2 regions of the Kocuria salsicia genome follow, and region 2 is predicted to be linked to the other one. Evidence: predicted binding sites of a transcription regulator. Region 2 holds the regulator's gene; the other holds the start of a gene.
The links. Region 2 encodes HspR, which represses chaperone genes until heat shock. Its sites were predicted from a motif close to AAGTTGAGTCNNNNNGACTCAACTT; they were not measured.

Region 1 (5,822 bases), on a different contig from region 2:
CCGGCGCGACGCCTCAGGAGACGGTGCGCACGGTGATCTGCCGGGCGAACTTCTCGATGGTCGTGCGGTTGCCCGTTCCCAGACCCCGGCGGGCCACGTTCAGTGCCCCGGCGGAGGCCCCGAGCGCGACGGCGTCCACCAGGTCCAGGCCCCGGGCGAGCCCCACCGAGATCCCCGCGGTCATGGAGTCCCCGGCGCCGCGGTGGTCGAGTGGGGTGATCGACGGCGCGGAGACCTCCCGCACCCGGTTCTTCTCCACGAGCAGGGCAGGGTCCTTCGCGCGGGAGACGACCACGGCATCCGCGCCACGCTCCAAGAGCATCCGGCCCGCCTCGACCAGCGACTCCGGGGTGTCATCCGAGCCCAGGTCCAGGTCCCGGACCTCCTCGTGGCTGATCTTGAGCACGTCCACCTTCGCGTCCACGGCCGCGAGCGCCGGGGCACCGCTGACGTCGGCGACCACCGTGGTTCCGGCATCCCGGGTGTCCCGGATGAGGCGGCCGAAGAAGGACGCGGGCACCACGTCCCCGGGCTCCGCTCCCGTGACGGTGAGGACGTCCGAGGCCAGCGCATCCACGAACGCCGTGCCGTAGAGGTCGTCCAGCTCGTGGCGGGAGAGCTCGGGCGGCGGCATGTGGGCCACGGTCTCGCGATCCTCGCCGCGCAGGTCGTAGACATACCCGCCGTTGCCGTAGCCGTAGCGCACCGCGTTGACCTGCATGCCGAGCCCGTCCAGCATCGAGCGGATCAGGGCGCCCAGCTCACCGCCGAACGGACCGCTCACGGACACGTTCGCCCCGAGCGAGCTGGCCATGCGCGCCACCCACAGGCCCTGCCCGCCAGGGTGCATGTGCACGTCCGACTCGTGCGGGCTGCGGTTGCGGTACGCCGCCGGCTCCGTGATCTCGGTGATCAGCAACGGAGTGGGCACCAGCACGGACAGGCGCGGTTTCTGGGGGCTGCGGGTCTCGGTCACGAACGAAAGCTACAGGAGCGGGCCGCTGGTGAACAGCACATCAAGGTGCCACCATGGTGGGATGAATGCCACCGCACCGATTCGCATCGTGGAGGGACAGGCCGCCAGTGAGCACACGCTCAAGGCCCTGAGTTCCTACTTCAGCGAGCTGGACAACAGGATCGACGGCGGCTTCGACCCGGAGCTCACCGAGGTCACCCGCCCCGAGGACGTCACCCCGCCGCACGGCGACTTCTTCCTCATGACGGACCTGGTCACCGGCTCCGTGATCGCGTGCGGGGCCGTCCGCAGGATCGACGACGAGCGCGTGGAGCTGCGTCGGATCTGGGTCACCCCCGAGCACCGCGGGCAGGGCCACGCCCGCACCCTGGTGCGCGCCCTGGAGAACAAGGCGCGCTCCTTCGGTGCCACCACCGCCGTGGTCTCCCTCAACCCGGAGATGACCGAGGGCGTCGCGATGTTCCGCAACCGCGGCTACGAGTCGGTGGAGTCCTTCCACGACGCCACCACGGCCTCGGTGTTCCTGGCGCGGCAGCTCTAGCGCCGCGGCCGGTCCCCCGGTGCGGCCGGTCTGACATCTGAGGTGTAGAAGTACCCGGATTCTGTGCCGCTGGGCCGTCATCTCTACACCTCAGATTCGCGGGGTCCCGCGCCGGTGACGACGACGCCGCTCGCCCCCCGAGCGCGCGAGGCTCAGGACCGCGCGTCCCGCGTCTTCTTCTCGTTCGCCTTCTCGATGGCCGCCACCAGCTCGTCCTTGCTCATCTCCGAGCGCCCCTGGACGTCCAGCTCCTGAGCGATCCCGTAGAGGTGCTCCTTCGTGGCGTTCGCATCCACTCCCCCGGCGGTGTCCTCGGAGTTCAGCCCACCCTTCTCCGCGCTCGCGTCCGAGGGGCCGTTCTCCTCCTTGGGCTCCCAGCGGTCCCCGACCTTCTCGTGGGTGTGCTTCACGGCGGCCCACGCGGTGCGGGCGGCCCGGGCGTCGTCGTCGTACTCGTCCTGCGCGGCGTCGTAGGTCTGCGCGAACGTGTCCTGCGCCTTCTCGTCCGAGCGCCGCAGCGTGGACGGGATCTCGTCCTGGATCGCGTGGCCGTTCTTCTTCGCCTTGGGCACCGCTGCCTCCTGGGTCCGTGCCGGAATGGTGGGCACCTCCGATCCTAGGGACGACGACGCCGCCCGCCCCACCCTTTCGGGTCCCCCTGCGGAGTTCTCTGGGCACTTGTGCGCCTTGAGCTGAATCCGCTCAACTTTGCTGCGCAGGGTCTTGGCACTCGCTTGGGGTGAGTGCTATCTTTTCAGTAGTTGAGTCACAGGGACTCAAGAAACGTGAAGGCTCCACTTCCAGGGGATGAACAGGACGGCGGGGCACCTCACGGTGGCGCCACGCATGCAAGGAGCAGACATCATGGCTACTTTCGATCCGTTCTCCGAGGTCCAGAACTTCGCCAACCAGGTCCTCTCCAGCCGCAACGGGCTGGAGCAGATGCCCATGGACCTCTACCGCCAGGGTTCCGACTACTTCCTCGCGGCTGACCTTCCGGGCATCGACCCGTCCAGCGTGGACGTGGACGTGGACGGCCAGCTGCTGACCATCCGCGCTCAGCGCCGCCTGCCCTCCGCAGAGAAGGACACCAAGTGGATCGTGCGGGAACGCCGCAACCACTCCTTCGTGCGCCAGCTGAACCTGGGTCAGGGCATCGACACCGAGAACATCACCGCCGCCTACGACAACGGCGTGCTCACGGTGCGCATCCCCGTCTCCCCCAAGTCCCAGCCGCGCAAGATCCAGGTGGCCACCGGCCAGAACCAGGACAACGTGGTGCTGGAGCACGGCGGGAAGTCCGAGAAGTCCGACGAGAAGAAGGACTCCGAGAACTGACGGCACCACGGTTCGACATCATGACGGTCTGACGGCGTCCCGTCATGACGGTCATGCGACCACGGCGAACGGGCCCGCGGGAGAGATCCTGCGGGCCCGTCGTCGTACCCGGGGGGCCGCGAGTGGACGGTGCCGGTAGCAGCGCGGAAGGTGCGGCCGCGGCAGGGACGGACGGAGCGGCGTCGTCGTGCCCCGCACGCAGGACCCCCGCGACGACGCAGCCCGGGACCCGGCCCGCGCCCCACCTCACCCGGCGAAGAAGAACCTCGTGAGGTGGAAGAACACCGGGGCGGCGAAGATCAGGGAGTCCATGCGGTCCAGGATGCCGCCGTGACCGGGGATGAGCGTGCCGAAGTCCTTGATCCCGCGGTCCCGCTTGAGGCTGCTCATCACCAGGCCGCCCGCGAATCCGAGGACGCACGAGAGCAGAGCCAGCACGGCGGCCTGCCACGGGGTGAACGGGGTGAGCCACCACAGGGCGGCACCGAGCGCCGTCGCCGAGAGGATCCCTCCGACGAACCCCTCCCACGTCTTGTTGGGACTCACGGTGGGTGCGATCCTGTGCCGCCCCACAGTCTTGCCCCAGAGGTACTGGAGCACGTCCGAGCCCTGCACCACGACCACCAGGAACAGCAGCAGCGCCCCGGCCTCCGGCCCGCCGGATCCCACCGGGGAGCCGTCCGCCGCAGCCTTGCCGTCCCGGAACACCACGGGCAGCTGGAGCACCGCGGGCAGGTAGCTCAGCGCGTAGACGCACACCATGAGCCCCCACTGGCTCAGCGCGGCCCTGTGGAGGAAGGACTCCGTGCGCCCGGACAGGGCCAGCAGCACGGGCAGGAACAGGAACACGTAGACGGGGATGAAGATGGCGTACATCCCGTACCAGTGCTGCCACAGGAACCAGAAGTGCAGGGGGCTGAGCACGGCCATGATCCACACCATGACCCGCTGGTCCCGTTCCCCTCGCGGCATCAGGTCCGCGAACTCGTGCATGGCCACCAGCGAGAGCGCCAGGAACAGCAGCACCACCGCGGTCTCGCCGAGCGCCAGGGCGCCCACGAGCACACCCACCATGAGCCACCACGCGACGATCCGCTGCCGCACGTTCACGAGCGTGGTCCGCAGCCCGTCCGAGCGGGTGCGGCGGTACATCACCTCGGCCGCGAGCGTGGCCAGCACCAGGACCACGAGCAGTCCGAGCACCAGGCGCCAGCTCTGCGGGCCGAGCAGGCCGATGGTCGTCACGGCCTAGCCCCGGGCCCGCAGCTCGCGGGAGATCGCGCCCAGCCGGGAGGCCACGGTGAGCGCACTGCCCAGCGCCACCACCAGGAGCGTGAGCCACAGGACGATCCCGGGCTGCCACCCCAGCAGGGGCTCGACCAGACTCAGGAGGATGCCTCCCATGAGCACCCACATGCGGCGCTGCTTGGGCAGCACTCCTCCGAACTGCTGCGCGCACCCCACGCTCACGCCGAGCGTGCGCACGTAGGCGGTCAGCACGGCGAGGCTGCCGGCGAGCCACCCGAGGGCAACACCGCCCGTCACGGACGACGCCGCCCAGCCCGCTCCCGCGAGAAGCGCGAGGTCCGAGACACGGTCCGGCACCTCGTTGTACAGCTCCCCGGTACGGGTCCGCAGACCGCCCTCGACGGCGAGCATCCCGTCCAGCATGTTGCACAGCAGCCGCAGCGGGATGCAGAGAGCGGCGAGCAGCAGCGCGACCGCGCGCAGTGCGCCGTCCGCGTGGCCCGCCACGACCAGGAAGCCGCAGCCCACGAGTGCTGTGACCACCGACGCCACGGACACGTGGTTGGGGCGGATGCCGGCGCGCTGCAGGGTCGAGGCGGCAGCGGTCGCCCACCCGGCGGTGCGCTGGGGAATGGGGCGGCGCAGGGGGCCGGTGGGGGACATGTCGCTCCTCGTCTCATGGGTTCCTCATGCATTTTCACAGAATTTGCGCCCTGAGGACACGAGGCAACAGTGGCAGGGGGGACGGTCCTGTGGGGTTGGATGTCCACAGGGCAGCAATCAAGACCGCTGAGGAGAGTGCCGTGGACAGGACGTCTGGTCGTCGCAGGGACCACGTGGTCGCCGGGCTCTGGGGTTTCGCGGAGGCCACCGGGTTCTTCGTCGTGCCGGACGTGTGGCTCTCGGCCCTGGCCGTCCGCAGCCTCCGGCGAGGGCTGACGAGCGCCGTCTCCGCGACCGCCGGGGCCGTGGTGGGCGGGGCGCTCATGCACCGCTGGGGCGAGCGAGTTCCGGCGGGGCGCTCGGCCTGGCTGCTGACCCGGCTGCCCGCCGTCTCTCCCGCGATGGTGGAACGGGTGGAGCGGGAGATGGCCTCGCACGGATTCGCCGCCGTGCTCCTGGGTCCGCTGCGGGGTACCCCGTACAAGCTCTACGCGCGGACGGCCGGGCTGCGCGGGGACCCGCTGCCCGCGTTCCTGGCGTGGTCGGTTCCCGCCCGTGCGCCGCGGTTCGTGGTGGTCACGACGGCGGTCGGCGCGCTCTCCGCCCTGCTCCGGTCTCTGCGTCCCCACGCCCCGGGAGGGGTGCGCTGGGCGATCTTCACCGCCGGGTGGACCGCGTTCTACGCGTGGTACTTCCGCACGGTGGGCCGGGGCTGAGCGGGTCTACGCGCGGGAGGGGCGCGGCTGACTGCGGCTGACCGCTGCTTTCTCTGGCTGGCGCACCCGGGGACGACGACTCCGCGTCACGCCACGTAGCGCGCCCGCACCTCCTCCGGCAGCATCCCGCCACCGGTCAGCCACGCCATGTGGGTGATGTTCTCCGGTGCGGCACCGAAGGGCTCGCCCTCCTCCGAGACCCGCCGGATCGACTCCAGAGCAGCCGCGGCGGACGGCTCCACCACCATGCCCTCAGCCCTGTGCAGTGCCCTGACCTGCAGGGACATCTGCTCGTCGGTCGCAGTGACGTAGCCGTCCACCAGCCTCTGGACCGCGCGCC
Region 2 (5,822 bases):
CGTGGGTGCCGCCATCCAGGCCGGCGTGCTCAAGGGTGACCGCAAGGACGTCCTGCTGATCGACGTGACCCCGCTGTCGCTGGGCATCGAGACCAAGGGCGGCGTGATGACCAAGCTCATCGAGCGCAACACGGCCATCCCCACGAAGCGCTCCGAGACCTTCACGACCGCCGAGGACAACCAGCCCTCCGTGTCCATCCAGGTCTTCCAGGGTGAGCGCGAGTTCACCCGGGACAACAAGAACCTGGGCACGTTCGAGCTGACCGGCATCGCGCCGGCCCCGCGCGGCATGCCGCAGATCGAGGTCACCTTCGATATCGACGCCAACGGCATCGTGCACGTGTCCGCCAAGGACAAGGGCACGGGCAAGGAGCAGTCGATGACCATCACGGGCGGCACCTCGCTGTCCAAGGAGGACATCGACCGCATGGTGAAGGACGCCGAGGCCAACGCGGACGCCGACAAGCAGCGCCGTGAGGCCGCGGACCGCCGCAACAACGCGGAGCAGACCGCGTACTCGGTGGAGAAGCTGATCAAGGACGACGAGGGCGCCATCCCCGAGGACGTCAAGACCGAGGTCCAGGCGGACGTGGATGCCGTCAAGGCCGCGCTCGAGGGCGATGACGACGACGCTGTGAAGACCGCGTTCGAGAAGCTGCAGACCTCACAGACCAAGATCGGCGAGGCGCTGTACGCGCAGTCCCAGAACGAGGGTGCCGAGGGTGCCCAGACGGGTGCTGCCGGTGCCGAGGGCGCCCAGGCCAAGGACGACGACGACATCGTCGACGCCGAGGTCGTGGACGACGACAACGACGGGAAGAAGTGAGCATGAGCGATTCCGAGAACCCGACGGGCAACGGCCAGTCCGTGCCGCAGGACCCGGACCACTCGGCTGAGCACGCCCAGCAGGCCGACGGCGCACAGGGACAGGAGGGGCTGACCGTGGACGACATCCTCGACACCCCCCAGTCCCAGGACGCCGGGGCCGCGGACGCGGCGTCGCTCCAGGGCGACGCCGCCCCGGCGGGCGGATCGGAGGCCCAGGGCTCTGGGGCGCAGAAGCTCGCGGACGAGCGGTTGGAGGACCTCCGCCGGCTGCAGGCGGAGTTCGTGAACTTCAGGAACCGCACCGTGCGTGAGAAGGACCAGTTGCGGGACTTCGTGTCCGGCGAGATGGTTGCCGCGCTGCTGCCGGTCCTCGACGACGTCGACGCCGCCCGCAAGGCGGGGGACCTCGAGGAGGGCCCGTTCGCGGCGATCGCCGCGAAGCTCGAGGAGGCCCTCACCAAGAAGGGGCTCACGCGGATCGGCGAGGTGGGTGAGGTGTTCGACCCGAACATCCACGAGGCCGTTCTGCAGCAGCCCACCCAGGACGTGGCACCGGATCATGTGTCCATGGTGCTGCGCTCGGGCTTCAAGGTGGGCAACAAGGTCGTCCGAGCGGCCCAGGTGGCCGTGGCGACGCAGCCGTAGCGACACCGTGAACTCGGGGCGGGTCCACATGACGGGACCCGCCCCGAGCCGTATCACAGCACATCGAAGAGAAAGGAGGCGTCATGGCCAGTCAGGACTGGATTGACAAGGACTTCTACAGCGTCCTGGGCGTCTCCAAGGACGCATCCCAAGCTGACGTCAAGAAGGCGTACCGCAAGCTGGCCCGTAAGTACCACCCGGACCAGAACCCCGGGGATGCGGCTGCGGAGAAACGGTTCAAGGACATCACCGAGGCGAACTCGGTGCTCTCGGACCCCGAGGAGCGTGAGCAGTACGACGCGATCCGGGCCATGGGCTCCGGCGCGCGCTTCACGGCCGGCGGTCCGGAGGGTGCCGGCGGCGCCGGCGGAGCGGGCTTCGAGGACATCTTCGGAGACATCTTCAACGGCGGTGGTGGCCGACGGCGCTACACCACCTCCAGCGGCGGTGGCGGGGGTTTCGAGGACATCTTCGCCCAGTTCGGCGGGGGCCAGGGCGGCGGCTTCGGCGGCCAGTCCGGGTTCGGCGCTCAGGGTGGCTTCAGCGGCTACCAGGCCCCGCCCGCCAAGGGCGAGGACATCCACACGACCACCACCATCCCGCTGCGCTCGGCGTACAACGGCACCACGGTGAAGCTGCGCCGAGGCAACGGCCAGACCACCACGGTGCGCGTGCCCAAGGGCGTCAAGGACGGTCAGCGGCTGAAGATCGCGGGCAAGGGCCACACCGGCCCGGGCGGCAACGGGGACCTCTTCGTGACCGTCAAGGTCAAGGAGCACCCGTTCTTCACCCGCGAGGGCCAGGACGTGCACGTCACCGTTCCGGTCTCCGTGGCGGAGGCGGGTCTCGGCGCGACCGTCCAGGTCCCCACCTTGGACGGGGGCCACGTGAACGTGAAGGTTCCCGCCGGCACCTCCTCGGGGCGCCGGATGCGCGTCAAGGGCAAGGGTTTCACGTCCGGGTCCAGCACCGGGAACATGATCGTCACCGTGCAGATCGTGCTGCCCGCCACGATCAACGACGCCGCACGGCAGGCACTCGAGGACTTCGCCGCCGCCACGGAGGACTTCGACCCGCGTGCGGACCTGGGTGCGCAAGCGGCCGTCTGAGATGGCGGTGGACTTCACGAAGCCCGGGTTCGTGATCTCGGTGGCGGCCGAGCTCGCGGACATGCACCCGCAGACCCTGCGCCAGTACGACCGCCTGGGGCTTGTGACGCCGTCGCGGGCCTCCGGGCGGGCACGGCGCTACTCGCAGCTGGACGTGCAGAAGCTGCGCCAGATCCAGGAGCTCTCCCAGGCGGGCGTGTCCCTCGAGGGGATCAAGCGGATCATGCAGCTGGAGAACCAGGTGCAGGCGCTGCAGTCGCGCGTCACCGAGCTCTCGGAGGAGCTGGAGAACGAGCGCCAGGCCCGCAGCGAGCGGGAGAAGATCTTCATCGCGGGCTCCGGCGGGGAGGTGGTGCGCATTGCCCGCGGGGGACGCCGCGCCCCCCGCAAGGTCTCCCAGGCGCTGATGCTCTACCGCCCGGCGCGGTCCGGCGGCACCGCGGACCGGGAACCCGCCACGGCGGCGTCGGGCGCCCCACGGCGTTCGGCCCGGGGCAGCGGCCCGGGCTGAGAACCCGCCACCACGGTCCCCGCACTGTCTCCGGACGGTGCGGGGACCGTGGTCGTCCGGGGGGGGGGCACCCGGGTGTGCGCGGGGACACGGGCGGGGACATACCCTGGGAAGGCCCCGCCCCGATCCCAGGAGCCGTCCGTGTCAGAATCCCGCCCACCCCACGAGAAACGCGCTGCAGCGCACGGACCCTCCGCCGCCCACGAACCCTCCGCCGCCCAAAGACCCGCCGGGAGCCGCTCCGGACAGGCCCGCCGGGAGCCGGTGGCTCAGCGCGGGGTGCGCGGCGCGAAGTCCTTCCTCTCCGAGATCAGCTACCCCCACAACATCCACCCGGCCGTGGTGCCCGGCGTCTCGGTGGAGGACCAGAGGGTCCGCTACGGCGTGGACAAGCTGGTGGTGGGCGTGGCCCCGGCGGCCTGATCGTCGGGTTCATCGTGTGGGGTCTCGTGGACACGGACTCGCTGACCGCGGCGTCCGGGGCTGCACTGAACTGGGCCATGCTGAACATGGGCTGGTCCTTCAACCTGCTGGCGATCGGACTGCTGGTCTACCTGCTGTACCTCGCGTTCTCGCACTACGGCAGAATCCCCCTCGGCCTCGACGGGGACACCCCCGCATACTCCACAGCGTCGTGGGCGGCCATGCTGTTCGCCGCGGGGATCGGGATCGGCATCATCTTCTTCGGCCCGTTCGAGCCGATGACCTACTTCCTCTCACCGCGCCCTGGCTCCGCGGAGCCAGGGACCATGAAGGCCATGAAGAAGGCCTCCGCGCAGGCCGCCCTGCACTGGGGGCTCAACGCGTGGGCCATCTACGGTCTCGTGGGCGTGGCGGTGGGCTACACCTCCTACCGGCGCGGCCGGGTTCCGCTCATGAGCTCCGTGTTCGCGCCGTTCTTCCGGCAGGGGCGCACGGACAACGTGGTGGGGCGGGTCATCGACATCCTCGCGATCCTGGCCACCCTGTTCGGCACGGCGGCCGCGCTGGGCATCGGTGCACTGCAGATCAGCCGCGGGGTGGACATCTTCACGGGCATGGGGTCCACGGGCAACGCCGGTGCGCTCACCATCATCTCGGTACTGACAGCCGGGTTCATCGCCTCCGCAGTCTCCGGGGTGGCCAAGGGCATCCGGTGGCTGTCCAACATCAACATGGTGCTGGCCATCGGCCTCGCGCTGTTCTTCTTCGTCCTGGGGCCCACGGCGTTCCTGCTCAACTACGTGCCCGCGGTGATCGTCACGTACTTCGCCGAGCTGCCGGACATGCTCTCGGCGTCCCTGTCCGACGGTCCGCAGATGCAGAAGTTCCTCTCCACCTGGACCACGTTCTACTGGGCCTGGTGGGTCTCCTGGGCGCCGTTCGTGGGGATCTTCGTGGCCAAGATCTCCCGGGGGCGTACCATCCGCCAGTTCGTGCTGGGGGTGCTGTTCATCCCCTCGACCATCGTGGTCATGGCCTTCACCGTGCTGGGCGGCACCGCCATCTGGCAGCAGCTGCAGACCCGCGCGATCGCCCCGGACAACACGGTGGACACCCTGCCCCCGCCGGAGGAGATCTTCTTCACCGTCCTGGACGGGCTGCCGGGCGCCGGGATCATGGCGGGTGTGGTGGTGGTCATGCTCGCGGTCTTCTTCGTGACCACCGCGGACTCGGCCTCCGTGGTGACCTCGCAGATGTCCCAGCGGGGCAACCCCAACCCCAAGCGGCGGGTGACGGTGTTCTGGGGCCTGTGCATGGCCGGGATCGCCGTGGTGATGCTGCTGATCGGCGGGCAGAACGCGCTGACCGGGCTGCAGAACCTCATCACGATCACCGCCCTGCCGTTCACGCTCATCATGTTCGCGATGGCCGTGGCCCTGCACAAGGACCTGCGGCGGGACCCGATGATCATCCGCGAGCAGTACTCGCGCTGGGCGGTGGACAAGTCCGTGCGCCACGGGATCGACGAGTACGGCGACGACTTCACGTTCGCCGTGGAGCACGCCCCGGACAGCAAGTGGGCCACGGGCGCGGACTTCGACTCCTCCGCGCCGGAGGTCACCGACTGGTACCAGCGCACGGACGAGGACGGCAACCCCGTGGACTACGACTACGAGACGGGCGAGTTCACGGGGGTCCCGGAAGAGGTGGGACACGATGACACAGGGGAGCCCTCGCAGGGCCATGCTGGGGATTCGGCGGGGAGCGGACGGCGGTAGGCCCCGGGCGGGAGCGAACCCGGGGCCGGTCGCCGTCAGCGACGCCGGTAGGCCAGGTCCCGCGGCACGCGACCGGCCTCGGTGGCCTTGCGCTCGAAGCTCGTGAGGATCCTGCCCTCCCAGCGGGGTGCCCAGCCGGTGTCCGGGTGCTCGTCGTCCGCGAGAGGGCCCGGGTGGAGGTTCTCGAAGTCTGCAGCCGCGGCGTCGAGGACCTCGCGCATCACCACGGCGTACTCCTGCCAGTCCGTGGCCAGGTGCCAGATCCCGCCCGGCTCCAGGACGCGGGCGGCGAGCTCGGCGAAGGCGGGGGAGACCAGCCGGCGCTTGTGGTGGCGGGTCTTGTGCCAGGGGTCCGGGAAGAACACCCACAGCTCGTGCACGGAGCCGGGCTCGAGCATGTGCTCCAGGACCTCCGGGGCGTTGGCCTGGGCCACGCGCACGTTGGTGACTCCGGCCTGTGCCGCCTTCATGAGCAGGTCCGCGATCCCGGGCTTGTAGACCTCCACGGCCAGGTGGTCGAGCTCCGGG

Region 1: ABD264_RS08775 (Hsp20/alpha crystallin family protein) is a predicted target of HspR. The motif match lies at 2,276-2,300, and genes of this name have one in related genera.

What each region holds. Positions count from the first base shown of each region.
Region 1 is NZ_BAAARF010000009.1:48,382-54,203, forward strand. It holds gene ABD264_RS08760 (1-phosphofructokinase family hexose kinase) at 14-976, opposite strand; gene ABD264_RS08765 (GNAT family N-acetyltransferase) at 1,038-1,517, shown strand; gene ABD264_RS08770 (ChaB family protein) at 1,670-2,089, opposite strand; gene ABD264_RS08775 (Hsp20/alpha crystallin family protein) at 2,382-2,855, shown strand; gene ABD264_RS08780 (phosphatidate cytidylyltransferase) at 3,102-4,100, opposite strand; gene ABD264_RS08785 (CDP-alcohol phosphatidyltransferase family protein) at 4,104-4,766, opposite strand; gene ABD264_RS08790 (hypothetical protein) at 4,907-5,482, shown strand; gene dsdA (D-serine ammonia-lyase) at 5,569-5,822, opposite strand, start outside.
Region 2 is NZ_BAAARF010000007.1:69,847-75,668, forward strand. It holds gene dnaK (molecular chaperone DnaK) at 1-826, shown strand, start outside; gene ABD264_RS06560 (nucleotide exchange factor GrpE) at 829-1,473, shown strand; gene ABD264_RS06565 (DnaJ C-terminal domain-containing protein) at 1,557-2,582, shown strand; gene ABD264_RS06570 (heat shock protein transcriptional repressor HspR) at 2,584-3,093, shown strand; gene ABD264_RS06575 (hypothetical protein) at 3,235-3,516, shown strand; gene ABD264_RS06580 (BCCT family transporter) at 3,543-5,294, shown strand; gene trmB (tRNA (guanosine(46)-N7)-methyltransferase TrmB) at 5,330-5,822, opposite strand, start outside.